2 regions of the Exiguobacterium sp. s150 genome follow, and region 2 is predicted to be linked to the other one. Evidence: predicted binding sites of a transcription regulator. Region 2 holds the regulator's gene; the other holds the start of a gene.
What was found. The regulator NrdR, encoded in region 2, represses ribonucleotide reductase genes. The targets are predictions, from matches to a motif close to AACACNATATATNGTGTT.
Positions count from the first base shown of each region.

Region 1 (14,920 bases), on a different contig from region 2:
TGTCGTTATATTGTCGCTAATAGGATTATGATAACGCTTACATTAGACGTTGGCAATAACAAAAAGACGAAAGCGATTCGCTTCCGTCTCATTTTTCCGTGGCAGCCCGGCGCAACGTATCCGCCAACAAGACTGCCCCTTCCTGTAAAACCGACCGATCGAACGTCATGTGCGGATGATGCAACCCCGGCGTCAAGTTGGCGCCGATGCCAATCATCGTTGCGTCGAGTTCCGTTTTTTTCACCGTATAAAAATGAAAATCATCACTCCCGGACGTCACGATCCGTTCGACGAGCGCCTCTTTTCCGTACCGACTCGTGATCGCATCCGTCGCATGCCGGCTCGAGCGTTTGCCGACGACGGCTCCAGGTGTGAAGTCTTGCCACTCCCACTCGAGCGTCACCCCGTGAAGCGATTCAATCTGATGCAGCATTGTCTCGACCCGGTCACGCAAGGCGAGCAATTCCTCGTTCGATTGGGCCCGTACGTCAATCGAGAACGTGGCGTTCCCAGGGATGATGTTCACGTTGTCGCTGCCGGCCTGCACCCCGGTCAACTTCACAGAATGAGGTTCGAACGGCGACAGATAGATGTTTTTCAACTGTTGATGAATCGTGAACATGACGTCGAGCGCGTTTTGTCCTTGGTGCGGACGTGCCCCGTGCGCGTCGTCGCCGATGACCTTGCCTCTTAAAAAGATGGCGGCCCCGTGTTGAATCGTCGCCGCGAACTGACCGAGCGCGAGCTCCTCGATTGGACGCAGATGGATTCCGTATAGTTCCGTCACATCGATCAAGGCGCCTTTCTCAATCATCGCGAGCGACCCGTTGCCTTGCTCTTCTGCCGGTTGGAAGATAAAGCGGATCCGTTTTTGTAACGGCTCATCTTTCAAAAGATCGAGCGCGCCGAGCACCATGCTCATATTCGCGTCGTGACCACACGAATGGTTTGCCTGAAACGTCCCATCGACTTGTTGCCATAACGCATCGATATCGGCCCGGACGGCGATGACGTCTTCGCCGTCCCCAATCTCTGCCAACACGCCCGTGACGTCATCGAACGTGTCGTGCGATACGCCGAGCGAGGTCAAGATCGTTGCAATCGTCTTCGTCGTCTCGACTTCTTTCCAGCTCACTTCCGGATGCGTGTGAAAGTGGTCGAACCACGTCAATACGTTCGTAGCCATGACTTTCCCCCTCCGTATGTACTAAATTTTTTTAATTCCTTTAATGAGCACCCATTGCAGCGGTAAACGGAGCCACGTTACCCAGTTCGGGATCGTCTTTCCGCCGATTCGCGACGGTTTCAGCGCCATGTTGATGTTCGCCGGGAAGACGGCGAGCAAGAAGGCCGGTCCCGTCCGCTTGACGAACCGTGTGCCCCGATTCAGCAGCAGCAACGTCCCGTACACAATCTCGATCACGCCGCTCACTTGGACCATGAACCGTTTGAACGGCCAAGCCTTCGGGATGATGGACATGAAGGCACGCTCGTTGACGAAATGCATGACGCCGGCGCCTAAAAATAATATGCCATAGAAGATACGAAGCAAATGAATCCCTCCTTTTTTCTAAGCATATCAAAAAAGGCGGGCAAGATGCCCACCTTTTAGAGTGCTGAACCGTTCGCATTTTGAATCTCGACGTCCACCGTCTCGGTCTGACCGTCACGAATGTACTCGATTGACACCGTCCCGTCCGTATCGCGAACGAGTTCGCTCCGGAGGTCGATGAACGACGAGACGTCCTGGTCGTTGATTTTGACGATGACGTCACGGGCTTGAAGTCCGGCTCGTGCTGCTGAACTGTTCGCCTGCACATCGATGATAATCGTCCCGTTCGTCACCGATTCCGGTAAGTTGATCTGTTCGGTCAAGTATCCAGGCGGAAACTCCGACACGTCGCGGAGCGAGACCCCGAGCGACGGATGGTTCACCTCGCCCGTCTGCTCGATTTGGTTGATGAGCGGCAAGGCGATATCGATTGGAATCGAGAAGCCGACCCCTTCCACGGCATCTGTCGCGATTTTCATCGAGTTGATGCCAATCAATTGACCCGCCTCATTGATGAGGGCGCCGCCTGAGTTACCAGGGTTGATGGCCGCATCGGTCTGAATGACCTCGGCGTTGAAATCGGCTTGTCCGTTCTCATCCGTGTCGACCGGTACAAGTCGGGACGTCGACGAGACGACACCACGCGTCACCGAGTTTTCGAACTGACCGAGTGGGTTGCCGATGGCGATGACGGTCTGTCCTGGCTTCAACTCGCCGGACTTACCGATATTGATGACGGCTGGCACGTCGGCCGCATCGACTTTCAAGACGGCCAAGTCATACGTCGCATCACTGCCCATAAGTGTCGCATCCGCCGTCTTCCCATCGTTAAACGTGACCGTCAATCGGTCAGCCCCGTTGACGACGTGATGGTTCGTGACGATATATGCAGCGTCGCCTTCTTTTTTATAGATGACCCCAGAGCCGACACCGGCCTCGACCGACTGGCTCGAGAAACCTTGCGTCGCGAAATTGTTCACGGTCACGACGGCCGGTTGCGCGGCAGCGACGGCATCCGTCACCGACGTGTCCCCGACGTTCGAGGACGTCTGAAGCGGTGTCCCTTCCGAGGTGACGGCCGTATCGTTCACGTTCGACACCGGTTGGTCGAGAAACGGGAACGCGACCGCCCCGGTCACGAGCGCCCCGATGACCCCTCCGACAAATCCCGGGAACATCCGTCCGAGGAAGGACGGTCTCGCCGGCCGTTCCACTCGCGGTGGTTCGGGCGAACGTGTCGATGACCCGATTTCCGTGTCGAGCCATTCGTCGCGTCGTTTATCTTCAGGTGTGTGATCATTTCGTTCCATATTGATTCATCTCCTCAATGATGTTTCCTCTAATCTCTATGTTGATTATAATCGGAACCGATCCGCTCATCGAGAATTGACGGAGCGTTTACAAGATTCTTCACAATTTGCGTCAATGTGTTAGACGATGATATTTCGTAGCGAACCAATCCCCGAGATGGATACCTCGACCGTGTCGCCTGTCTGTAAATAGACAGGTGGTTTCATCCCATGGCCGACACCAGCAGGCGTTCCGGTCGCGATGATGTCCCCGGCTTCGAGCGTCATTCCTTTTGACAGCGTCCGAATCAATTCTTCAATCGGCCGAATCATGTCGGCGGTCGTGCCGGCTTGTCGAAGTTCCCCGTTCACGGTCGTCTCGATCGTGAGCGGGAATGAGAGCTCGTCCGGTGTGACGACGTAAGGGCCAATCGGACAGAACGTATCAAACGACTTGCCGCGGAAGAATTGGACGTGTTGTTTTTGCACGTCTCGCGCCGTAATGTCGTTTAAGACCGTGTAGCCGAAGATGTGTTCCTCGACGTGTTCGATATCGCGGCCCGACTTGCCGATAATGACGGCAAGCTCCCCTTCATAATCGAGCTGGTCGGTCAGCTCCGGATGTCGTTCGACGACTGCGTCTGGACCGACGACCGATGTCGGCGCCTTCGTGAAGATGACGAGCTTCCCGGCCCCTGCCGTGTCCATCTCTTTCACGTGTTCTTCGTAATTCTTTCCGATACAGATGACGTTTTTGAGCGGACGGTACGGTGCGAGCAGTTTGACCGATTCGAGCGGATAGCGCGGTGCGACGTCTAGGTCGACGTCTGGCTCGAACTCACGGGCGATGACTTCTAACAATGCGTTCGTATGTAATTGATTACTGACGTCATACACGTTCGTCCCTTCGACGATCCCAATCGCTACTTCCCCGTCACGTTCATATGTACACCATTTCATGTAAATTCCCCCTTTTTTATGAGTATACAAAAAATCGAGGCGATTCGCCCCGATCACACTTTGTTCAAAAAAATGATGCGCTGATTGCTCGAACCTCGAAACCGGAGCGATCGGTCCTTTAGGGACTCGATGAATTTCCCGTCGACGAGCACGTCGGCTTGATTGAGCACGTCCGTCACGTGTTCGTCATTCATCTGTTCAAGTAACTCAAGCGTATACCCGGTATAAACCCAAACGTTTTTTGCCAATCGCTTGCAGCCCCGAACGAGAGCCGCCAACTCTTTCGGTTGCATAAACGGTTCACCGCCTGAAACGGTAACCCCGTCCCACCCAGACACTTGGATCTGTTCTAGAAGTGTCTCAACTGACACCTCTTCCCCGCCGGCTGGATTCCATGACTCCGGGTTGTGACAGCCTCGGCAGTGATGCGGGCAGCCCGCTGTAAAGACGACGGTACGGATTCCCGGCCCGTCGACGACCGAATCTTCAATGACGGATAGGACGCGCATCATGTTTCACCCTCGCTCGTTCTTCTTCCCGTTTTGCCGAGTTCCATCGATCCATTGTGCCGACCAAATATCCTGTGATACGGCGAATACGCTCAATTTGCTCGGACTCCCCGCAAGTCGGGCATGCTTCATCAATGATGCCTTCAAGTCCGCAATTCCCACAACGATCGACCGGGTGATTGATCGACCCATAGCCAATGTCATGTTTACGCATCAGTCTAACGATTGCCTCGACGGCTTCCGAATTATGGGCAAGGGAACCATCGACTTCGACATACGTGATATGGCCAGCGTCACAAAGGGCATGGTAAGGCGCCTCAATTCTAATTTTTTCACGAATCGAGACATCTTTATAGACTGGCACGTGGAACGAGTTCGTGTAGAACGCGCGGTCAGTCACGCCTTCAATCATCCCGAACGCTTCCTGATCTTTCACGACGAACTTGCCGGACAACCCTTCCGCCGGGGTCGCAAGGAGCGAGAAGTTTAGATCATATCGGTCGGCCGCTTCTTTCACCCGCTCGGCTAGATGCGTCACGATCTCTAGGCCAAGTCGTTCAGCTTCTCGCGACTCGGCATGGGTCGACCCCAATAGAACCTGTAACGTCTCGGCCAGCCCGATAAAACCGACCGAGAGTGTACCTTGCTTCAATACGTCGCGGACCTCGTCATCCGGAGCGAGCGTCTCGCCGCCACGCCAAACATGTTGTGCGTAAAGGAAACGGAATTCATCGGCTCGGCGTTTGCACTGGTATTCGAACCGGTCGCGTAATTGCTCGATTGCGATGTCGAAATAGTCGTTGAGCATACGATAGAACGCTTTGATGTCAGATGAAACGAGGGCCATCTTTACCAAGTTCAGTGTCGAGAACGACAAGTTTCCCCGTCCGATCGACGTCTCAGCGCCGTGCCGATTGCCCATCACGCGTGTCCGGCAACCCATATAGGCGACCTCGGACTCCGGCGTACCGTCATTGTATTGCGCGTTGAACGGGGCGTCGATGAAGGAAAAGTTCGGGAACAGCCGCTTCCCTGTCACTCGACAAGCGAGTTTGAACAAGTCGATGTTTGGGTCTCCCTCATGGAAGTTGACGCCTTCTTTTACTTTAAAAATTTGAATCGGGAAGATCGGTGTCTCGCCATTCCCGAGACCGCGTTCGGTCGCGCGTAACAGTTCCCGAATAAAAATTCGGCCCCATCGTGACGTATCCGTCCCATAGTTGATGGAAACGAACGGAACTTGCCCACCGCCACGGGAATGCATCGAGTTGGCGTTGTGGATGAACGCCTCGCACGCTTGATACGTCGCCGTAATCGTCTCTTCTTCCGCAATCGTACGCATCTCGGTGTCCGTCAACTCGACCGGGAGATGACGGAGTCGTTCGAGGTGACGTTCATACGTCTTCTCCACATAGGGAGCTAAATCAACGTCAAACATTGGGAACGCCTGTCCTCCGTGCTGCATGTTCTGGTTCGCCTGAAGGATAATCGAGGCGAGTGCCATCGCCGACCGGATGTCTTTCGGGGGCCGAATCGTCCCATGTCCGGTGTGAAAGCCGTTCATTAGCAAGTCACCGAGCGGAATTTGGCAACACGTCGTTGAGCCCGTCACGTAATAGTCTGCATCGTGAATGTATAAAAAATTATCGGCGACCGCACGTCGCGAGCGTTCGGACAACAAGTACGTCGTCGCGAGTTCTTTTGACACTTCCGAGGACAAGCGAGCCAGCTTCCCGAGCGGCGACTTGCCGTCCACGTTCGCGTTTTCTTGGACCAAATCCTGGTCAGGGAGGACACAGACATCTTCATACAATCGAATTAAATTCACCCTGCAACACCTCACTATATATTGAATCCATTCGCTGTAAACAGCGAACTAATCATCTATATATAGATTATGTCACGTTCGCAGGCATTTATGCGGGACGACTTTGTGACATCTTTATAGGGCAAACATGACAAAAAACAGCCGAACCCTAGGCAGGGACTCGACTGTTACGATTCGTGATATAAGTCATACTTCTTTAGCAGGTTTGACGATCGTCAACTCGACTTCTTCTGACTCTTGGGCTTCCCGCAATCCTTTCGCGTTCAACCACGTATAGATGGCCCCCATGAACAAGGCACCTCCGATGATGTTTCCGAACGTCGCCGGAACCAAGTTGTGAATCGCCCCGGCGAAACTGATTGTCTCTGGGTGCGGGACGACGAGCGTGAGCGCGAACAAAACGAAATTCGCGATGACATGATCGAATCCTGAAGCGAAGAAGACCGCGACTAGGAAGATCATCGAGAAGATTTGCGCAAATTCATTTTTCATTTGTTTCGGCAAGAAAATCGCCAGGCAAACCATCCAGTTACAGAAGATGGCACGGAAGAAAATCTCGACCGTCGTATGGTGCATCTTGCTCTCGACGACGGCGAACAACCAGTTGTTCATCCCAAGTTCTTGAATGATTCCGGTCGGGGCAAGCAATATGGCGAACAAAATTCCGCCGACTGCATTCCCAACAAAGCACAATAACCAGACGAGCATCGTATCACTGAGCGTCGTATATCCGCGCAACGTCGACGTCGTGAAGTACATCGTATTCCCCGTGAACAGCTCAGCTCCCCCATAAATGATCATGACGAGTGCGATCCCGAACGAAAAGCCGCCAATGAGCGTCGTGAACGGCGAATCAAGCAGATACATGCCATTGACGACTTTTAGTGTGAAGATGGCGGCGAACCCGATAAAGATCCCGGCGAGCATCGCCCGTAAAAAGTATTCCATTGGCCGATAATGAATCATGTGCGATGACGCCTGGGCTTTCTTCCGTAATGATTCAAGTGCATGGATTTCCATTGATGCCATGTCACAAACCCTTCTTTCTGTTTGAATGAACCTTTATAATAAGAACGAACATGTGAAATCATTAACAATATAAGCCCGAATCCAATAAATTGCAATCGACCTTAGACCATGTTGACACATTTTTCACATCGTAATCGTTTACATATGTCGGATTTGTGACGAAAAAAACGACCCTTCGCAAAGGGTCGTTCGATCGAGCTTATTCTTTGTCTTCAGACTTCTCTTCAGACTCTTCCGAAGATGCTTCAGCCGACACTTCTTCAGTCGCTTCAGTTTCACCTTCTTGCGTAGTATCTGTGTCTGCTTCAAGCTCTTCAAGTGATACCGGCTCATTAACCGATGCGATTTGAAGTTCGCCATCCGAGACAACCTCGTAGTCTTTGTTTTCTGGAATGTCCGCTACCGTCACCGAGTCACCGATGCCAAGTTCAGATACATCGAGTTCGATGCGCTCTGGAATGTTGGCAGGTGTGGCCGATACCGTGACTTTATAGAGCGTTTGTGCCAAGAAGCCGCCTTCTTTGACACCTTTCGCGTCGCCGACGAGCGTGACGTCCGCTTCGACTTCTGTTGCTTCGTCCATCTTCACGGCCATGAACTCGACGTGCTTATACTCGTTCGTGAACGGGTCAACTTCTGTCCCGTGAACGAGCGTGTTCACTTTCTTGCCGTCGATGTTGAGTTCGATCAAGGCGTTATCACCATGCTCACGAAGGATTTTACGAAGTGCCATCTCTTCAAACGCGACTGGTGTGCTCTCGACTTTGTAGCCGTAAACGACACCTAGCACTTTTCCTTCTTTGCGTAAGTTTGCACGGACCGATCGTGGTCGTAACTCTCGTTTCGTTACATTAAGCTTGTCTGCCATAATCTTTTCCCCCTACTGGTTAATGGATCATGTCTACATCTTGAGGGTGAGGCAGTGAAAGAGCCACCTCTCAACCTCGATGCGTTGAGCGACATGTGTATAATGTTCCCACGTCACGCATCGGGTAAACGTTACAGACCGTTAAAAAAGATTACAACGTTGTCACATGACACGCTTAAACAGTTTCTCAAGTTCGTACGTACTCCATTTAACAAGGATTGGGCGACCGTGCGGACACGTGTAAGGCGACGCTGTCTCCGACAAGTCGTGAATCAGTTGGCGCATCATCTCGACGTTCAACGGATGGTTCGCTTTAATCGAACGTTTGCATGCCATCAAAATGGACGCCTCCTCGCGATATTTGGCAAGGTCAATCGAACGATCGCGAATCGCCATCTCGACTAAATCCCGAACCGTTCCTTCAAGGTCGTGTTGCGGATACCACGTCGGAATCTCTCGGACGAGGAACGTGTTCCCCCCGAACGGCTCGAGTTGAATCCCGGCCTCTTCTAAGAGCGGCAGCACTTCTTCGATGGCGAGCGCTTCTTGCTGGGTGAATTCGAGCGTGAGCGGTAACAAGAGTAGCTGGTACTCTTTCCCCGGATTCCCGAGTTGTTCATAGAACAGTTCATACTTGATCCGTTCTTGCGCGGCGTGCTGGTCGATGACGTACATGCCGTCCTCGCCGCCACAGACGATATAACTCGCGTGTAATTGCCCGATGACGTCGAGCTCGGGGAGCCGCTCCTTCTTCTGTTTCATCGGGGTGGCCTCCGAATCAGGCTCGTGCCTCGGCGAGACTTCCTTGTTCAAAGGCGTTGGTGCCCACTGGCTCGGCGACGTGATCGGTTCACGTGGTATCGGGTAGTTCCATGCCGGCTCTTCTTTCACTTCAGGCGAGCGCTCGACGGTAAAGTCGAGTCGCGCTTGTTCCGTCTGGGCGCGTTCCACTTTCGGTTTCGGTTGGACCGTCGGGATGAGGCGTTGCTCACGAAGCGTCAGTTGGACCGTGTCTCGAATCAATTGACATAACTCTTTTTCTTTTGAGAGCCGGACTTCGCGCTTCGTCGGGTGAACGTTGACATCGATCAACATCGGGTCCATGTTCACTTCGAGCACAGCGATGGGGTAACGGCCGATCGGGAGTAGCGTGTGATAGCCTTCGAGGACGCTTTGGGTGAGGGCGAAGTTTTTGATGCTGCGTCCGTTCAAGATGAGCGTCACGTATTGTTTATTCGAACGGGTCACTTCCGGACGGACGAGATACGCGCTCAAACTATAGTCGTTCGTCTTGCTCGACGCCGTCACGATTTGAGAGGCGACTTGGCGTCCATAGATGGCGAGCATCACTTGTTTAAGGTCACCGTTTCCGTTCGTCCGCAACAACTCCTTGTCTTCATGATAGGCTGCAAGACGAACCTCCGGATGAGACAGGGCGATACGATTCAACGTATCCGTGATGCTCGCGAGTTCGGTCGCCGATGTCTTCAAATATTTCAACCGGGCCGGCGTATTGTAAAACAGCTGGCTGACCGTGATCTCCGTTCCGACGTTCATTGCCGCAGGCTTCGTCTCGGTCAAGACCCCTCCCTCGAGCGTCATCTCAAATCCGACCTCTTCAGCGCGGCGTGACTTGAGCGTAACGTGGCTAACCGAGGCAATCGACGCGAGGGCCTCGCCTCGGAAACCGAGCGTTCGGATGCGGAACAAGTCATGCTCGTCGCGAATCTTGCTCGTCGCGTGACGGAGAAAAGCGCGCGGTGCGTCATCTTCATAAAATCCGTGTCCGTTATCCCGGACTTTGATGAGCCGAATCCCGGCCTCGACGAGCTCGACCTCAATCTTCGTCGCGCCGGCGTCAATCGCATTCTCAACGAGTTCTTTGACGACCGAGGCGGGTCGCTCGACCACCTCGCCCGCCGCGATTCGGTTGGCTAACTGTTCAGGGAGTTCTTGAATGATTCCCATCGTCTCATCCTTTCTTCGCAGCTTGTTGTAGCGCATAGAGCGCCTGCATCGCCTCAATCGGATTCATGGCGAGTAAATCGAGCGCGAGCAGTTCGTCTGTTAAACTGTCCGATTTCTCGAACAAGGACAGCTGGGCCACATCCGTCTCACTTGTCGGGCGTGTTTCTCGCTTCGCTTCATCCGGCGCCGGTTCGGCTTCGAGGTGCTCTAAAATGGACCGGGCCCGGTCAATCAAATCTGCCGGCAAGTCGGCCAACTCGGCGACGTGAATCCCATACGATTTATCCGCCTTGCCTGGGTGGACCTCGTGCAAGAAGACGACGCGACCATCACGTTCGACTGCGCGGACGTGCACGTTCTCTAGCGTCGAGATCGTCTGTTCCAACACGGTCAACTCGTGATAGTGGGTCGAGAAGAGCGTCTTCGCGCCGATCGTGGCCGCGATATATTCCACGATCGCTTGCGCGAGCGCCATCCCGTCATACGTCGACGTCCCGCGTCCAATCTCATCGAGCAAGATGAGGCTATGTTCCGTCGCTTCCGTGACGGCTTGACGTGTCTCGGTCATCTCGACCATGAACGTCGACTGGCCGCTGACTAAATCGTCGGCTGCCCCGATTCGCGTGAAGATACGGTCGAACAATGGGAGCTCGGCCGCTTCGGCCGGGACGAACGAACCGATCTGATGCATGATGGCGATGAGTGCGAATTGACGCATGTACGTCGACTTACCGGACATGTTCGGTCCCGTGATGAGGAGCATCCGCCGCGAGTCGTCAAGCGTCAAGTCGTTCGCGACGTACTCGCCGCGCCCGAGCACCGTCTCGATGACAGGATGGCGGCCGCGGTCGATTTGAACATGTTTCGCCGTCGTCGGGCGAACGTAATCCCGTTTTTCGGCGACGATGGCGAGACTGAGCAAGACGTCGAGTTCACTGAGCGAACGGGCAAGCCGCTGCAACGGTTTCGTCTCGCGCTTGACCTCGTCTCGAAGTGCCACGAACAAGTCATACTCGAGCGTGCAACTCTTCTCTTCGGCCCCAAGAATGAGCGCCTCTTTTTCTTTTAATTCCGGTGTGACGTAACGCTCGGCGTTCGTTAGGGTCTGTTTCCGTTCATACCGCCCTTCCTCGAGCAGCTTCGCGTTCGCTTTCGTGACTTCAAGATAGTAACCGAACACACGGTTATAACCGATTTTGAGCGACTTGATTCCGGTCGCAAGACGCTCTTGTTGTTCAAGGTTGGCAATCCACGTCTTCCCGTTCGCTTTCGCTTCGAGCAGTTCGTCGAGCTCGCTCGAATACCCTTCTCGAATCATGCCGCCTTCCTTCGTCGAGATGGGCGGTGCGTCGACGAGCGCTCGGTGAAGCAATTCCGCTAATTCCTCAAACGAATCGAGTTCCGCATCAATTTGACGAAGCCTTGACGCCGTCACCGCTTGTAACAGGGCGCGCACGTCCGGGATGCGGGATAACGTATCGCGCAACTGCACGAGGTCGCGGGCGTTTGCCGTCCCGTATCCGACCTTGGCGACGAGACGCTCGATATCGTATACGTACTTCAACTGCTCGCGGAGTTGGTCACGTAACATGAAGTCGTCTAACAAGTTTTCGACCGCATCGAGTCGCGCTTCTATCGCCCCTTCCGTATAGAGCGGTTGTTCGAGCCAACGTTTTAATAGTCGCCCTCCCATCGCGGTCGTCGTCTCATCTAACAGGGCGAGGAGCGACCCTTTCCGTTCCCCGGAACGGGCCGAGCGGAACAATTCCAAGTTTCGGGCCGTGTTGGCGTCAAGCTGCATGTGCTGCTCGACTTCATAGGCAACGGCAGGTTGCAAGTGGTCGAGCGAACGTTTTTGTGTTCGTGTCAAATATGCGTATAGCAAGGCGAACGCGTCTCGTTGCGCCTCGTCTCTAGCGTCAACGGCCAAGTCGCTATCGATCCGGTCGGTTTGAACCGAGAGTGGGATCCCGAGCGGTGCCAACACGTCCTTCAAACGTTCGTCCGAGACGAGCACCTCGTTCGGGAGTAGCCCTTCCATCTCACGACGTACGGCTTCACGTGTCGGGAGAGTCGTGAGCCAAGATTCACCTGTCGTCACATCGCCGCGTGCCACCCCGTAGCCGAGTGGATGGTTCGTCACCGCGACAAGATAGCGGTTCTCCTTGTCACCGAGGGCGGCCATATACGTCCCAGGTGTGATCACTTGGATGACTTCCCGTTTGACGAGCCCTTTCGTTGCTTTTGGATCTTCCATCTGTTCGCAGATGGCGACGTTAAAACCTTTCTCAATCAATTGCTCAATGTAGATAGCGGCCGAGTGATGAGGAACCCCACACATTGGAATAGGATGTTCCGCGTTCTTCCCGTTCTTCGATGTGAGCGTCAATTCGAGTTCTTTCGCTACGATTTGCGCGTCTTCAAAGAACAGCTCATAAAAATCGCCAAGTCGATAGAACAAAAAGGCGTCTGGATGGTCCGCCTTGATTGAGAAGTATTGTTTCATCATCGGGGTTTGATGTATGATTTCCATTTTTTTCACCTCTAGAAATTAGAACAGCTGACCAGAGGCCAGCTGTTTGTTAGTATCCGCAGCCGCCGCGTGATTTCTCGGCCGCCATGCCACTTCCTGTTTTACCAGCGAGTACGTCGCCGTCTGTCGATTCGATGATGCGGTCGGTCACTGAGTTCGCAAGCGTCACCGTCACGTATTGAAGCAGGTCGTTCACCTCAACTTGCGTCTCTTGGAACGCTTGGACGACCGGGATCGCGTCAAGCTCGTCCATTGCTTTGTCGATTTTCTGTTCGACTTTCGCGAGGGCCTCTGTCTTCCCGTAGTGTTGACAGTTGACCGCTTCTTTTTGCAAGAACTTGATGCGTTTGATGAGCGTTTGCACGCGTTCGCTTTCGTTCACTTTCGTCTCTGCTTCTTTGAAACGCGCCACTTCTGGCGTCTTCGCGAGAAGTTCGGCCAATTCTTTTGCTTTTTCAATCACTTGTTGGTCAGTCACGTTCGTAAACCCCTTTGCTGTCTATAATGTGATCGCACGAAACGTGCGCGAGTGTTCTCCATCATTCTACCATGAACGAATTCGGAAAGGTACATCATGGATTCAGTTCAAGCGTTGCTTTTTCGTACCATGTCGACGTGGGGAATCCCGTCCTCATCGTATTCATCGCTCGTCCGCTCGAACCCGAAACTCGCATAAAACGGTTCGACATACGTCTGCGCTTGTAAGTAGAGGGTTTCTCCCCCGTAATCGTTGACCGCGGCCTGCATCAATTGACGCGAATAGCCGTTGCCCCGATGCCCCGGTCTCGTCACGACCCGGCCGATCGCAATGGGTGAAGCGTGAATTAAAACACGCAAGGCCGCGACGACTTCGCCCCCTTCTTCCACCCAATAATGGACGGCATCGAGGTCTTTCCCGTCAACCTCCTGATATGCACATTCTTGTTCAACGACGAACACTTCCGTCCGTAGGGCAAGGAGCGCGTACAGCTCACGCGTCGTCAGTTCATCAAATCGCTTTTTCATCATCTTCCATCGTCTCCTTATAACGTCACGCCGAGCGCCCGGGCCACGTGCAACCCGCTCGTCATCGCGCCAATCGTCCCTGCGCCTGGAAACACCGTGTCCCCGCAGACAAAAAAGTCCGGAAGATTCGTCCGATAACTCGCGGCATGAAACAATGATTGACGCGGCGTCTGTGCATAGCCGCCGACGGCACCGTTCGGGCGTTTCGTATACTTCACCCAGGCGCCCGGTCCTCCTGGAAGCATGAGATTCGTGTGCCCCGACCAACCTGGGAATCCGATGCGCACAGCCTCAATCAAACGCTCGGTCCATTCATGTTCCAGTTTCTCATAGACGGCGCGCTGTTTCCAATCCTTCCATTCCGAAAGGTCGACGTGGGTCGACACCGTCACCGTCCGCTCGGGCTTGTCGGTACGCAACACGTCGCCGCCTGCTGACATCGACAAAAACGCATGGCCGCTCGGTAAATGCTCCGTATACACTTGTTGGAACAATGGCCGGTTCAAACAGACGTGTTCTGGGAGCGTAATATATAGACTAAACGTGCCCCACTGCGAACGGCTCAAGTGACGCCGATATTGGCGCTTGAACGATTTCGCGTCCTTCCCGGTCAGTAGTTGACTCGTCGCCTCGAGCGGGATGGCCGATACGACCGTATCGACGATGTCGAGCCGACCGCGCCGATCCGTCAGCAACCAACCGTCACTCACCGGTTCGATCGAGGTGATGTGACGACCAAGTAGTGCTGTCCCGCCGTCTCGACGAAGTGCGCGTTCGAGCGCGTCGGCAAGTTGATACAGTCCCCCCTCGACGTAAAACGCGCCTTCGTGGTAAATCGACAAGGCGACCGCGGCGAGCAGATGGCTCGCGTCTTTCGCCCCTGTCTGCAGACTGTCGAGCAAGATCCCATCAATAAACTGTTCGAACACCGTCCCGCTCAGCTGATGACGGGCAAGCGTCTTTTGCAACGGACGATAGAGTTTCGGCGCGACGGCGACAAGCTGTGGATTTAGTCCCTCCACCGCGACGAAGACGTCTTGTCGACTACGAAACGGCAAGGCCGGCAACCGTTCAAACAATGGACGGAGCGTCTCAAAGTCTCGCCACATCTCTTTCATGAACGCGCGGACATGGTTCGCCTCACTCGGAAACTTATTTTCGAGTTCACGTAAGAAACGATCGCGGTCCTGATCATAGACGACGGTTCGGTCGAGCAAGTGAACCGCCATGACTTCCTGTAACGGCCGAACCGGGACCGTCTCTTCTAAATGGCGCAATACGCGGTCATGGAGCCCGCCCGGCTCAAACCCCATACCGAGCGTCGCCCCGGCCGGAAACAAGTAGTCGCCTCGCTCGAACTTGCCGGCGCAGCCGCCCCA
Region 1 covers NZ_JACSMC010000001.1:4,733-19,652, forward strand. Annotated here, with positions in the region: gene KNP76_RS00025 (amidohydrolase) at 89-1,186, opposite strand; gene KNP76_RS00030 (DoxX family protein) at 1,208-1,552, opposite strand; gene KNP76_RS00035 (S1C family serine protease) at 1,609-2,862, opposite strand; gene KNP76_RS00040 (fumarylacetoacetate hydrolase family protein) at 2,983-3,801, opposite strand; gene nrdG (anaerobic ribonucleoside-triphosphate reductase activating protein) at 3,855-4,310, opposite strand; gene KNP76_RS00050 (anaerobic ribonucleoside triphosphate reductase) at 4,288-6,138, opposite strand; gene KNP76_RS00055 (formate/nitrite transporter family protein) at 6,325-7,158, opposite strand; gene KNP76_RS00060 (50S ribosomal protein L25/general stress protein Ctc) at 7,367-8,035, opposite strand; gene mutL (DNA mismatch repair endonuclease MutL) at 8,198-10,003, opposite strand; gene mutS (DNA mismatch repair protein MutS) at 10,008-12,536, opposite strand; gene KNP76_RS00075 (YlbF/YmcA family competence regulator) at 12,586-13,014, opposite strand; gene KNP76_RS00080 (GNAT family N-acetyltransferase) at 13,122-13,544, opposite strand; gene KNP76_RS00085 (phytoene desaturase family protein) at 13,559-14,920, opposite strand, start outside.
Region 1: KNP76_RS00050 (anaerobic ribonucleoside triphosphate reductase) is a predicted target of NrdR. The motif match lies at 6,149-6,166, and genes of this name have one in related genera.

Region 2 (14,920 bases):
TCGAACAGTTCCCGGGCGTGAAACGATTCATGGACGAGGCGATTGAACGGGCACGTGAACACGGATACGTCGAGACGATGCTGAAGCGTCGTCGCAACATCCCAGACATCCATTCACGCAATTTCAATCTGCGTGGGTTCGCGGAGCGGACAGCCATCAACACCCCGATTCAAGGGACAGCGGCTGATATCATCAAGAAAGCGATGATTGACGTCGATCAGGCGCTTCGAACTTCGACACTCCAGTCGAAGTTATTGTTGCAAGTGCACGATGAACTCATCTTTGAAGGACCAAAAGAAGAGACCGAGGCGCTCGAGAAGCTCGTCAAACAGGCGATGGAGCACACGATTCAACTCGATGTACCGCTTCGCGCCGACGGTTCGTTCGGCGAGACGTGGTTTGATACAAAATAAAGACTAGAAAGGAACTTGTTATGCCTGAACTACCTGAAGTGGAGACGGTCTGTCGTCGATTACGGCCGTTCGTCTCCGGAAAAACGATTGAAGCCGTAGACGTGTTTGACGCAAAAATCATCCGTGGGCACGAGCCGGATCAGTTCGTCGAGCACTTGCTCGGTGAGACGATTCTAGACGTCGAGCGGCGTGGAAAGTTCATCTTATTCAAATTGACGAACGGATATCTCGTTTCGCACTTACGGATGGAAGGGAAATTCTTCCCGCATGACGAAAGAGTCAGTCCGGTCAAACATTCGCATGTCGTCTTCACGTTCACGGACGGGACGACGCTCCATTACAATGACGTCCGAAAGTTCGGGACGATGGAGTTGAAGACGAATGAGGAACTATTCGTCACACCCCCGCTGTCGCTTCTCGCGCTCGAGCCGTTCGATCCGGAAGTCACGGCCGAAGCGTTACACAGACGACTGAGCCGGATGAACGTCCGCGCCATCAAGACGGCGCTGCTTGACCAATCCATTTTTGTCGGACTCGGTAACATCTATGTCGATGAGACGCTGTTTCGGGCCGGTGTCCATCCGACCCGACCGGCAGCGAGCTTGTCATATGCTGAAGTCGAGAGGGTCCGGCAAGAGGCGATTGCCGTCTTGACCGAGGCGATTGAGCGAGGTGGGAGCACGATTCGGAGCTACACGAATCCAGACGGGGCGACCGGCACGTTCCAAGAGACACTTTACGTCTACGGACAGACCGGCAACCCGTGCCAGAAGTGCGACCGGTCGATTGAGAAGATGAAACTAGGCGGACGGGGTACGCATTACTGTCCGCACTGCCAACAGTAAGAGGTGGAGAAGATGTTGAAGATTGGTTTGACAGGCGGGATCGCGACCGGAAAGTCGACCGTCTCACGCCTGTTTCGACAACGTGGCATCCCGATTATCGATGCCGATCAAATTGCCCGTAAGGTCATCGAGCCGAATGGAAAAGCATTCGCCGCAGTCCGTGAAGCGTTCCCGGCGTGTTTCGACGGGGATCGATTGAATCGACCGGCGCTCGGGCGCGAGATTTTTCATGACGATGCGAAACGTCAACTCCTCAATCAACTCATGCACCCCGCCATCCGGGAAGAGATGGTCGAAGAGATGAAAGGGTACGCAGAGTCGGGCGAGACGGTCGTCATCTTCGACATCCCGCTCTTGTTCGAAGGGACGATGCGCGATCTTGTCGACTACACGGTCGTCGTCTATTGCCGGGAAGAGATTCAATTGATGCGGCTCATGGAACGGAACGGCTTGACGAAAGAGGAAGCACTCGCCCGGATTCATGCCCAAATCCCGATTAAAGAGAAAAAACATCAAGCGGACTACTTGATTAACAATAACGGGGCGCTCGGTGAACTGCCGCCTCAAGTCGATCGGCTCGTCAATCAGTTTCGAGACACGAAAAAAGAAGGCGTCTGACGCCTTCTTTCGTGAAGACGCATCCTCATACAAGGGGTGCGTCTTTTAATTGAGCGGGTCGGATTCGGGTCTACCTTTTCGCCACGTGTCATAGATGGCGCGACCGTCGCTCGGGTGACCGTTGGAATAGTAAATCGGGTAAAGTGAGAAGAAGATATAGTAGAACGAGAAGTAGGCGAACTGATACGTATAAATGGTCGGTTCGATTTCCCGTGCCAAGATGAATCCGTTCACGATTAAGATGCTCGCCAAGTTGAAAAGCGATCCTCCGGCGTAGACGAGGCTCCTCGTCAGACGATTGCTCACTTTTAAATCGGTGAATTGACACCACGCATCATAAAAGTAGACGCGATTGAACTGCAATCGGCCGACTTTGAATAATTTTTTCCCCGTACCAATCTCCATGTCGAGTGATCCACCGAACAGTTTCGCGAAAAAGAAATGACCGAATTGATGAATCAATGTCACGATCGGCAAGATGATGAAAAATGAAATGACGAATTTATCGATGTCGCCCCAACCAAACATAAAACATTGCTCCTTTCCGAGCTCTAGAACGAATTTCCCTCTTTTATAAAACTCAAACTGTAAAAAAGTGAAAGAAATGTGACGATTGATAGTGAAAACGCTTCCAATTATCCGTTATAATGGTGTCGTAACGCAGAAAAAAGGGGGAACTAGAATGGGGACGAAAGTGGCGATCAATGGATTTGGACGAATCGGGAGAATGGTGTTCCGGAAATTGATGCTTGAGGGCCGGCATGAGGTCGTGGCCATCAATGCGAGTTATCCAGCCGAGACGCTGGCGCATTTGATTAAACATGACACGGTCCACGGACCGTTCGGGTTGACGGTTCGAGCGCATGGGGATGCGCTTATCGTCGACGGGAAGCGAATCGAACTCGTGGCCGAGCGAGACCCGGAGAAGTTGCCGTGGCGCGAGCTCGACATTGAAATCGTCGTTGAAGCGACTGGGAAGTTCAATTCAGACATCGGTGCGTCGAAACATTTGACGGCCGGAGCGAAGAAAGTGATTTTGACGGCGCCTGGTAAAGGCGACGTGCGGACGATCGTGATGGGGGTCAATGATCGGGAGTACACACCGGAGCACGACCACATCATCTCGAACGCCTCGTGTACGACGAACTGTCTCGGACCGGTCGTCAAAGTGCTCGACTCGACGTTCGGGATCGAGACCGGTCTCGTGACGACGGTGCATGCGTACACGAACGACCAAAACAACATCGACAACCCGCATAAAGACTTACGTCGGGCCCGTGCTTGTGGTACTTCGATTATACCGACTTCGACAGGGGCCGCGAAATCGATAGGCCTCGTACTGCCAGAGCTTCAAGGTAAGTTGAACGGGATGGCGCTCCGGGTGCCGACCCCGAACGTCTCACTCGTCGACCTCGTCGTCGAATTGCGCCGGGACGTGACGGTCGATGAAGTGAACGAAGCGTTCGAACGTGCGGCCCATGGGGAGATGACGGGCATTCTCGGTGTATCGACCGAACCGCTCGTCTCCATCGATTTCAATGGCGATGAGCGCTCGTCCATCATCGATGCGGATTCGACGATGGTGATTGGAGGGAACCATGTCAAAGTACTCGCGTGGTATGACAACGAATGGGGCTATTCATGCCGTGTCGTCGATTTGTTGGACATGGTCGCGAGCTACCTTCAAATCGGGCAACAAGAAACCCACGCCTAAAAAAATATATTTATCGAAAAATATTTTTAAAGAAATGAAACAAATGTCTTGTAACGACGTCCCAAACACGATACACTCTAACTCGTGAACTTCAATTGGTCTGACAAACGCAACTTAAAGGGTTAGGACCTCTCTGGACTAACTTGCCCCCGTGGTTGTGGGCGATTCAGGCACAAAGTGAGTGATCATCAACTACTTTGAGACCATTGATGTAAAGGGGGATCCACTAATATGGATACTATGGGACGTCACATTATTACAGAACTTTGGGAGTGCAATCCCGACAAATTGAACGATATCGACTACATCGAGCGCTTGTTCGTCGATGCAGCACTTCGCTCGGGCGCTGAAGTCCGTGAAGTTGCTTTCCACAAATTCGCGCCGCACGGTGTGAGTGGAGTCGTGATCATCTCAGAATCGCACTTGACGATTCACAGCTTCCCGGAGCATGGCTACGCATCAGTCGATGTGTTCACATGTGGGGACCGCATCGATCCGGCTACAGCGTCGCAGTATATCGCTGAAGGTTTGGACGCGAAAGTGCGTGAAGACGTCAAACTTGATCGTGGAATGGGACCAATCCGTGTTCCTGAAGCGCAAGTGGCAATCAGCAAATAATCAGATTGACCTTTTGAGGCTGGCCGATTTTCGGTCAGCCCTTTTAATTGTTTTGTTAACGCCTTAATTTTGATATGCTTAACGTATATAAATGAGTTGTTGAGGTGGAAAATGGGAGTATTCGATAAGTTTCAAACACATATGCAGACAGATGATTCGCATAAACAGGAAGCGTTGCGCACCCGTTACTATGCCGCGTCTCCGAACGCCGTCTTGAAGTGGCTCGAGGAAACAATCAAGACAGAAGGGCAGACGGTTCGCCGTGTCGATGCAGACCGAGGTGAACTCGCGTTTCAAGGTGACGGATGGGACGCACTCGCGACTGTCATTCAAGTCGACGGGGGACGGACAGCGGTCGACTTCACGTTGAACCGGGATAGCCGCTTCGGTCCAGACCTTCGTCAAATCGTGGTGACGTATTATGAGGCGTTACAACAAAAATTCCCGCTCCGAGCCATCGGAAACAAAACTGTTGAATGATAAGGAGGCTTGAGCATGCGTTGTCCTAAATGTGATCATAACGGAACGAGGGTGCTCGACTCCCGTCCAGTTCAGGATTTTTATTCGATTCGCCGTCGCCGCGAGTGTGAGCAGTGCGGCTATCGGTTCACAACGTTCGAGACGGTTGAACAGACGCCGCTCATCATCGTCAAGAAAGATGGGAATCGAGAAGAGTTCAGTCGCGAGAAAGTGCTTCGCGGGATCATTCGCGCCTGTGAGAAACGTCCGGTCACGCTCGAACAGCTTGAAGGTGTCGTCACGAAAGTCGAACAACAGTTACGTGCGCTCGGCCAGTCCGAGATTCCGAGTGAACAAGTCGGCGAACTCGTCATGAACGAACTCGCCCGCGTCGACGAAGTGGCGTACGTCCGTTTCGCCTCGGTGTATCGCCAATTCAAAGATATTTCCGTGTTCTTTAAAGAACTAGAAGATTTAATGAAGCAAGAAAAATCGACCAACTAAGGGCGGCCTTCTGGTCGCCTTTTTTCAGGGGAGAATCACTATGGAAAAAGAACGGACCATCTTTGGGACCGATGAACTGCTCATCATGAGCACGGGGCTCGTCGATCGCGAGTCCTATCAATCGCTCTATCATCTGTATCAACCGGTCATCGGGGTAAAAGCGCTCGCGCTCTATCAGACGCTTTGGAGTGAACTGAAACCTGGGAAAATGAAATCGAATTATATGTCACACAGCGCCTTATGTGAAATGCTCGAGTATTCGATTAACGAGCTGACGGACAGCCTGTTCCGGCTCGAAGCGATTGGACTCGTGCGAACGTATAAGACGAAAGACGCGCGCGTCACGCAGTACGTGTATCAGTTGCGGGTCCCGCTCGCGCCGCACACGTTCTTGAACGACGGCCTGTTGTCGAGTTTTCTCTTCTACAAGGTAGGTGAGGTCCGCTTCAAACAGTTGCAAGGTCGATTCACGATCGACCCGCTTCCGGCCGGCATCGTCGAAGTGACGAAAGATTTTAACGAGGTGTTCGACGTCAAAGGCGTCAACCATATGGCGTTCACGCAAAAAAACTATGAGAAACCGGACCGTGCGAAAATCGAGATCAACTATACGTTCGATATGGACATCGTCAAAAAGTTGACGAACTTCCCGGTAGGCTTTTTCACGAAAAAGTTGGATGAGACCATCACGAAACTCGCCTACGTCTCTCAAATCGATGAAGAGTTGATGGCCGAAATGTTGAAAGAGTATTTCGTCCATGAAGCGTACCTGCCGCTCAGCGAACAAGAGAAGCGAGACGGCTGTCGCCAGATGGTGCTCCAGCTGAAGAAGAAGCAGACAAGGCATCGAAAAGCGAAGGCGAACGAGTTGACGAAGACCGAACTCGGGGACTTGGACGATCCGAACGTGATGGAGACGGCGCATCCGCATCAATACGTCTCGACGCTTCGGAAGACGCCGCAATTATCGAAGAGCGACGAACAACTCATCATCGAGATGGTCGATACGCTCGGACTCGCCCCAGGCGTCATCAACGCACTGTTCTATTACTGCATCGAAGTGAAGAAGCAGACGCGGCTTAGTGAGAATTACGTGATGCGCATCGCCACGAGCTGGAAGACGGCCGGGTATGTGCATGCGAAAGATGCGCTCGACCAAGAAGCGACACAAGACGCGTTGATTGAGAAGAAACAACAGAAGCGCGAGAACGTGCAACGGACGACGGTCGGCTCACGCCGCAAGACGCCGCAGACCGAACTGCCGAAGTGGCTCGAAGAGGACGCGAAAGAGCAACGCTCGTACGACCAGAAACGAAAACAAGAGCTCGAGGCGTCGGTGCCAGATGACGCTGAACTCGTCAAGTTGCTCAATGAGTTGAAAGAGAAAGGATGAGGGACATGGAACGTATCAATCAGACGCTCGCCCAGATGATGAATCGGAAAGAAGTTCGGGAAGCGTACGAGTCGATTCGTCGGCGTACCCTCGACCATCCTGGCGTGATCGCCTTCTTAAAGGAACATCCGGAGCTAGATGAGGCGGCAATCGAGCTCGGCTTCACGAAACTGAGCGAGTATGCCGAACAGATGGACGGAAAGGTGCTCATCGAGGCGAACGCCGTCATTCCGGGCCACCAGCCCGTCCTCTATGTCGACCTCGGACAAGTCGCCATCCGTTACGAGGAAACGGTCAAACATCGTCAAGCGCGTCGGCAAAAAGAGATGGACCGAAAGTTCAAGAGCCTGTTCTTGCCGGAAGAAGTGCGTGAAGCGAGCTTTGAATCGTTCGATTGGTCGGATGACGCCCGTAAAATCGCACTCCGTGAGGCGATGCGGTTCGTCTCCGGGATGAAGACGAGACAGAAAGTGAACGGTCTGTATCTGCACGGCAGCTTCGGCGTCGGGAAGACGTATCTGCTCGCAGCCATCGCCAACGAGTTGAAAGTGGCCGACATCGAGACGATTCTCGTCCACGCCCCTGGCTTCGTTTCGGAAGCGAAACGGAAAATCCGGACCGACTCGTTCGATTCGTTTTTGACGTCGTTCCAACACGTGCCCGTGCTGTTGATTGATGACATCGGGGCCGAGGCGATTAGCCCGTGGGTGCGCGACGAGCTGTTCGGCATCATCTTGCAGTACCGGATGATGCACCGGTTACCGACGCTATACAGTTCGAACTTCAGTGGCGAAGAGCTCGAGACCCATTTCTCGATTGACGGATCCCCGCAAAATAAGATGAAAGCGCAACGGCTCATGCAGCGCATCTCGACGACGACGACACAAATCGAGTTGAAAGGTGAAAATCGTCGCCGGTAAGGATTGTATTTCTCGAACGGGTTGACTATACTAATAGCATATAATGGATGCAATGACAGAGGACATGAGACGTCGTCACGGGTTTCAAAGCGAGGGAAGGTTGGTGAGAGCTTCCTAGACACGCCGAACGTTTTACTCCCTCCGAGCACCGCACGGGTCAATCGTGCGGCGAGTCACACTCGTTATCGTGTGTTCGAGCCAAGCGTCTGCTTGGGAACGAGGGTGGTACCACGAGAATCAAAGCTCGTCCCTTTCATAGGGATGGGCTTTTTTTATTTTTTTATGAAAAGAGAGGGGAAGTTACATGATTCATTTGACATTTCCAGACGGTGCCGTCAAGGAGTTCGAAGCCGGCATCACAGCAGAAGAAGTAGCAGGTTCGATTAGCCCGGGCCTCCGTAAAAAAGCGCTCGCCGCAAAAATTGACGGGGAATTGATCGATTATCGTCGCCCGATCGAACAAGACGGTCGCATCGAACTCGTCATGCCGGACTCCGAGGACGGCCTCGACTTGATGCGCCACTCGACGGCTCACTTGATGGCGCAAGCAATCAAGCGCCTTTACGGTGATGAAGGCTCGATTTACCTCGGGATTGGACCGACAATCGAGAACGGCTTCTATTACGACATCGAGATGGACCGTCGTATCAACGAAGAGGATTTGCCTGAAATCGAGAAGATGATGAAACGCATCGTCGATGAGAACCTCGACATCACACGTGAAGTCGTTTCGCGTGACGAAGCGCTCGCCCGCTATCAGGCACTCGGTGACCCACTCAAAATCGAATTGCTCGAAGATATCCCGGCCGACCAGACGCTCACGATGTATCATCAAGGCGAATTTTTCGACTTGTGCCGTGGACCGCACGTCGCATCGACATCGAAATTGAAAGTGTTCAAATTGATGAGCGTCGCCGGGGCCTACTGGCGAGGCGATTCCGACAACAAAATGTTGCAACGCATCTACGGGACAGCATGGGCGACGAAAGAACAGCTCGCAGAACACTTGCGTCTCCTTGAAGAGGCGAAAGAGCGTGACCATCGTAAACTCGGGAAAGAGCTCGATCTCTTCTTCGTCTCGCAAGAAGTCGGTCAAGGTCTGCCGATGTGGCTCCCGAAAGGCGCCTCGATTCGTCGCACGGTCGAGCGCTATATCGTCGACAAAGAACTCGAACTCGGTTATCAGCACGTCTATACGCCGGTGCTCGGTTCGGTCGATTTGTATAAGACGTCTGGACACTGGGACCACTATCAAGACGATATGTTCCCGAAAATGGAGATGGACAACGAAGAACTCGTCCTTCGTCCGATGAACTGTCCGCACCATATGACAATCTACAAACACGAGCCACGTTCGTACCGTGAACTCCCACTTCGGATCGCCGAACTCGGCGGCATGCACCGTTATGAGATGTCTGGGGCGCTCACAGGCTTGCAGCGCGTCCGTTACATGGTGCTCAATGACGGGCACACGTTCGTCACACCGGAACAGATGAAGCAAGAGTTCAAAGACATCGTCCACTTGATTCAAGAAGTGTACGCTGACTTCGGGATTAAAGATTATCGTTTCCGCTTGTCGTACCGTGACCCGGCGGACAAGGAGAAGTACTTCGACAACGATGCGATTTGGGAGACGGCCCAGCGTCAATTGAAAGAGACGATGGACGAGCTCGGCCTCCCGTATTTCGAGGCCGAAGGCGAAGCGGCGTTCTACGGACCGAAGCTTGACGTCCAAGTCCGGACGGCGCTCGGCAAAGAAGAGACGCTCTCGACGGTTCAACTCGACTTCTTGCTCCCAGAGCGGTTCGACTTGACGTACACAGGACCGGACGGGAAAGACCATCGCCCGATCGTCCTTCACCGTGGGGTCGTCTCGACGATGGAGCGTTTCGTCGCTTACTTGATTGAGGAGTATAAAGGCGCATTCCCGACATGGCTCGCACCGGTTCAAGTGAAATTGATTCCGGTCTCGCATGTCCACGATGACTATGTCGCGGAAGTGAAAGCGGAGCTCGTCAAGCGCGGCGTCCGCGTCGAGACGGATCTCCGTGACGAGAAGCTCGGCTATAAGATTCGCGAAGCACAGATGAAGAAAATCCCGATGACGCTCGTGCTCGGCGATAAAGAGCGCGATGAGCGGGCGGTCAACATTCGCCGTTACGGCCAACAAGAACAAGTTTCGGCTTCACTTGACGAATTTATCGCGTCATTGACTGCGGAAATCGCCAACCGTTCACGTTAACTGAGGAGACCGTCCTTCGACGAAGGATGGTCTTCTTTTCGGTCTAAAGACGGATGCGGAATAGGTGTGAGAACACGTAAGGTAGAAGAAAGGAGTGATCATTTTGAATTTTATGAAACCATTCGTAGCGCTGACGGTCGGTTCGGTCGTCGCGACGAGCATGATACCAAAAGTAAACGCAGAAGCCATCGTGGACGATACAATCGTCACGCTCGGGGAGTCGCTTTCCTCGAACCAGCAGCAGTGGGTGCTCGAACGTGTCGAGGCACCGGCCGGAATCGACCCGATTATCACGACAGTGGCCGATGAAGAGAAGTATTTAGGTGACGCGGTTCCACAAGCCCAGCGCGGGGGTGGCATGTACTCGTCAGCCCGCATCAAATTGATGGAGGAAGGCAGCGGATTGAACATTAAGACAGAGAACGTCACATGGGTGACAGAAGACATGTATGCGAACGCACTCGTCACGGCCGGCGTGACCGATGCGGACATTTACATCACGTCACCGATTCGCGTGACCGGTACGTCCGCTCTCACAGGCATCGTGAAGGCGTATGACGTGACCGCCAGTGAGACGGGCATCGAGCTGACAGAAGAACGTAAGGCGCTCGCCCAAGAAGAGCTCGCCGTCACGTCGGAGATCGGCAAAGCGGTCGGACAAGAGGATGTCGCCGGGCTCATGAACGACATCAAGGCGGCGATCGCCAACCAGAAGCCAGAGACGAACATCGAGATTCGTGACATCGTCATTCAAGTGCTCAATCAAAACAACGTCCAACTGTCAGACACGCAGTTGAACCAATTGACGGGGCTATTTGAAAACATGCAACAAGCGAACCTTGACTGGGCATCGATCAGTGACGGGTTGAAAGGGGCCGGACAAAACGTTCAAGCATTCCTCGAGCAAGAAGAAGTGAAAGGCTTCTTCGCCCGGTTGTTCGCCGCACTGAGTAACTTCTTCAAATCGTTGACGAACTAACTATACAAAAAAAGGGCGCGAGCCCTTTTTTAATACCAGCGTTTATAAATGTAGTCGCGGGCGCTCTTGTTGTCATCGACGATCTTAAGGGTGATGCGGTTCATCTCTTCTAATAAATCGGTCAGTACGGCTTTTAACTTTTCATCTTCTAACCCATGGTGTCGCATCGTCTCGGTGACGATGCGTTCGACTTGGTCATGATAATCGTGATCGCTGCCTACATCTTTACGCCAATTCATGGCCATCCCTCCCTTTTTTATTTTTATTCCCTCGCAAAAGGTATTGCGAAACGATGGAATGACTGTTATCATCATAAAAGTGTGAGCTACCAATTATTCATGCGCGAATTCTTGACATCTTTTCCTGCTAGTGTTAAGATGACATAGTGATTAAATACAACAAAGCAGAAGCGCCCGCTTCTCACCTCGTCCGAACAGATTCGGTCAGGTCCATCATGTACGTGAAGCAGCCGAGCATTCGTCTCTGTTGACTCCGAAATGATGTGTGGGCGGGAAACTGCCGACGCTTTTTTTATTGCCATGTTGTCTTATCAATCTAAAACTCGTGCATTCGCACGATGGAGGTGCTAACCATTAGCAAAGAGCTCTTTATCAACGAAAACATTCGTGCCCGTGAAGTTCGCCTAATTGGAGCGGACGGTGCACAACTCGGTGTGCAATCGCGCAATGAGGCATTGCGTTTAGCGGAAGAGGCTGAACTTGACCTTGTCTTGGTCGCCGACAAAGCTAACCCACCGGTCGCCAAAATCATGGACTATGGGAAATACCGTTTCGAACTTCAAAAGAAGGAAAAAGAAGCGCGTAAAAACCAAAAAGTCATCCAGATGAAAGAAGTGCGTCTCAGCCCAACGATCGAGGAAAACGATTTCCAGACGAAGTTGCGTAACGCGCGTAAGTTCCTCGAGAACGGAAACAAAGTGAAGGCGTCAATCCGCTTCCGCGGACGTGCCATCACGCACTCTGAAATCGGGAAACGCGTCATGGAGAAATTGGCGGCGGAATGTGCCGATTTGGCAACTGTTGAGCAAAAGCCGAAGATGGAAGGACGCAGCATGTTCTTAGTGCTGGCTCCGAAGAAAGAAGATTAATCATCGAGTCATAGTGGGGAGGAAATACTCATGCCGAAAATGAAATCGCACCGTGGTGCTTCAAAACGTTTCAAACGTACTGCATCAGGTAAACTCAAGCGTTCGCACGCTTACACAAGTCACTTGTTCGCTAACAAATCGACAAAAGCAAAACGTAAGCTCCGTAAAGGCGCTATCGTATCAGCTGGAGACTTCAAACGCATTCGCAACATGATCGCGAAGTAATACAGAAAGAATTTAGGAGGGAAACCATATGCCACGCGTAAAAGGCGGATATACGACTCGTCAACGTCGTAAAAAGCAAATCAAATTGGCCAAAGGTTACTTTGGCTCGAAACACATTCTCTTTAAAGTAGCAAAACAACAAGTCATGAAGTCACTCATGTACGCATACCGTGACCGTCGTCAGAAGAAACGTGATTTCCGTCGTCTTTGGATCACACGTATCAATGCGGCAGCACGTACGAACGGCCTCTCATACAGCCGTATGATGCACGGCCTCAAGCTTGCAGGGATCGACATCAACCGTAAGATGCTTGCTGAGCTTGCTGTGACGGATGCACAAGCGTTCGCGTCACTCGCTGACACAGCTAAATCAAAATTGAACGCTTAAGTTCAAACGAAAGCGCCGAGACCTTATCTCGGCGCTTTCTTTTTTCTCGTGAATTTCTTAAGATGAAGAGAAGGAGGGGAACGCATGGATCAATCGGTTCTGGCCATCGTCGCGTTAGCGCTCATCGTCTTGAACGTCTTCACGTACGTCCAAGCGAAAAATTATACGCACGGCAACGGTGAATTCAACATACTATACGCCTATGCGGGCGGCGCGATCGGTGCGCTGTTCGGGCTTCATTTGACACGGAAAAAGTCCGTTCATGCCCCAAAAAGCGTCCAATTACAAGTATTGATTTTAGCAGTGGGCTGGTCTTTAATGATTTTAGTACTGCTTTAAGTGGAGAATAGGAGGAGCAACCGGTGAACTGGACAACATTATTTGATCAGCAACGTCGTTTGGACGAACGGATCAAAGAAGAACATCAATTATCCGGGAACCAATTTGATGAGCGGTTACTCGCTTTGCTCGTCGAACTGGGGGAACTCGCCAATGAGACCCGTAGTTTTAAATTTTGGTCGACGAAAGGCCCGTCGCCTCAAGACGTGATCTTAGAGGAGTATGTCGACGGCATTCACTTCTTACTGTCGCTCGGCCTCGCCCTCGGATACGAACGGGAGTCGTTCCCGGCCGGTAGCTCGTATCTTGATGCGACTGATGCTTTTTTAGACGTATTCCGAAAAGTGACGAACTTTGGTTTGTCGAAAACGGAAGCGATGTACGAGACGCTGATGGCGGCATATCTCGAACTCGGATATACGTTAGGCTTCAATGAAGAATTGATTATGTTGGCGTATGTCTCGAAAAATAAACAAAACCATGAGCGACAAGATCAAGGCTATTAATCGGACAAGGGAGCGATCTAGAGATGAATGAATCCTTACATATGTTGAAACGATTGACTGATGCGACAGGCGTACCAGGGAACGAAGGGGAAGTGCGAAGTCTCATGCGCGAATACCTCGAACCGCACGTCGAGTCGTTCGAACAAGACGGCCTCGGTAGCTTGTTCGGTCGTGTGACCGGAGACGCCGATGGCCCACGTGTCATGATTGCCGGCCACATGGATGAAGTCGGTTTCATGGTCACACGGATTGAAGAAGGCGGGTTCCTTCGCTTCCAAGCGCTCGGGGGCTGGTGGAATCAAGTGCTGCTCGCCCAGCGGATGGACGTCGTGACGCGCTCTGGGGAAAAGATTCCTGGCGTCATTGGGGCGAAACCACCGCACGTCTTGCCGATGGAAGCCCGGAAGAAACCGGTCGAGATCAAAGACATGTTCTTAGATATCGGGGCGACGTCAAAAGAGCAAGTCGCGGAATGGGGCATTCGTCCGGGTGATACGGTCGTGCCGCATTGCGAGTTCACGGTCATGAAGAATGAAGACTTCTTGATGGCCAAGGCGTGGGATAACCGAATCGGCTGTGCCATCGCCATTGAGGCGGCGAAGCGATTAAAAGAAGATCAGGCCCCAGGTGTCGTCTTCACCGGCGCGACCGTTCAAGAAGAAGTCGGATTGCGTGGTGCCGTCACGGCAGCCAACATGCTCAAGCCGGACGTCGCCATCGCGGTCGACACGGGTATCCCGGGTGACACGCCAGGCATGACGGCTGCCGAAGGATTGTCGAAGCTAGGCGAAGGGGTTCAAGTGATTTTCTTTGATGCGACGACCATCACGAACCCACGACTCATCGACTTGATTGTAGATGTCGCGAAGGAAAACGACATCAAGTATCAACTCGACTTGACGCCAGGCGGCGGAACGGACGCAGGCCGTTTCCACTTATCTGGAATCGGGATGCCTGCGGTCGCGCTCACGGTACCGGTCCGTTACTTGCATACGAACGTCTCGATTATCCATAAAGCGGATTATGAGGCGGCCGTCGAACTCGTCGTCGCACTCACAAAACGGTTGGACGACAAGACGGTCCAATGGCTGAAAGAGGGATAATATGACGAAAATCACGTCAACGAAAAGCGAGACGATTAAACGATTGAAACGCTTGATGACGAAAAAAGGCAGACAAGAGTCCGGCCAGTTCCTTGTCGAAGGCGAGCATTTGGTTGACGAGGCGATTCGTGCAGGTCGGCTCGTGCAGCTCATTGTCGGCGAATCATACACGCCGAAGCGTTCGTGGCGTCTTGATCAGATGCCCGTCCTCGAGCTCTCTGATCACGTGGCGGACATCTTGTCTGAGACGGAGAAGACGCAAGGCGTGTTCGCGGTCGTCAACATGTCTCCGGTCGAACGGAAGATGAAACACGTGCTCGTCCTCGATCGGATTCAAGACCCCGGTAACCTCGGGACGATGATTCGGACGGCAGACGCCGCCGGGTTCGATACGGTATTGCTCGGCAAAGGGACGGTCGACCCCTACAACGCCAAGGCGGTCCGGGCGACGCAAGGTTCACTGTTCCACGTGAACGTGCGCACGGTCGATTTACTTGAGACGTTACCGGAATTGAAAAGTGACGGGTTCCACGTATACGGGACGGC
Region 2 covers NZ_JACSMC010000007.1:4,026-18,945, reverse strand. Annotated here, with positions in the region: gene polA (DNA polymerase I) at 1-413, shown strand, start outside; gene mutM (DNA-formamidopyrimidine glycosylase) at 434-1,258, shown strand; gene coaE (dephospho-CoA kinase) at 1,271-1,876, shown strand; gene KNP76_RS05560 (site-2 protease family protein) at 1,922-2,404, opposite strand; gene KNP76_RS05555 (glyceraldehyde-3-phosphate dehydrogenase) at 2,559-3,590, shown strand; gene speD (adenosylmethionine decarboxylase) at 3,822-4,208, shown strand; gene KNP76_RS05545 (hypothetical protein) at 4,350-4,688, shown strand; gene nrdR (transcriptional regulator NrdR) at 4,704-5,171, shown strand; gene KNP76_RS05535 (DnaD domain protein) at 5,212-6,564, shown strand; gene dnaI (primosomal protein DnaI) at 6,570-7,484, shown strand; gene thrS (threonine--tRNA ligase) at 7,789-9,726, shown strand; gene KNP76_RS05520 (DUF1002 domain-containing protein) at 9,839-10,705, shown strand; gene KNP76_RS05515 (hypothetical protein) at 10,735-10,944, opposite strand; gene infC (translation initiation factor IF-3) at 11,283-11,813, shown strand; gene rpmI (50S ribosomal protein L35) at 11,844-12,038, shown strand; gene rplT (50S ribosomal protein L20) at 12,067-12,426, shown strand; gene KNP76_RS05495 (hypothetical protein) at 12,511-12,765, shown strand; gene KNP76_RS05490 (dUTP diphosphatase) at 12,789-13,271, shown strand; gene KNP76_RS05485 (M42 family metallopeptidase) at 13,295-14,374, shown strand; gene KNP76_RS05480 (TrmH family RNA methyltransferase) at 14,376-14,920, shown strand, end outside.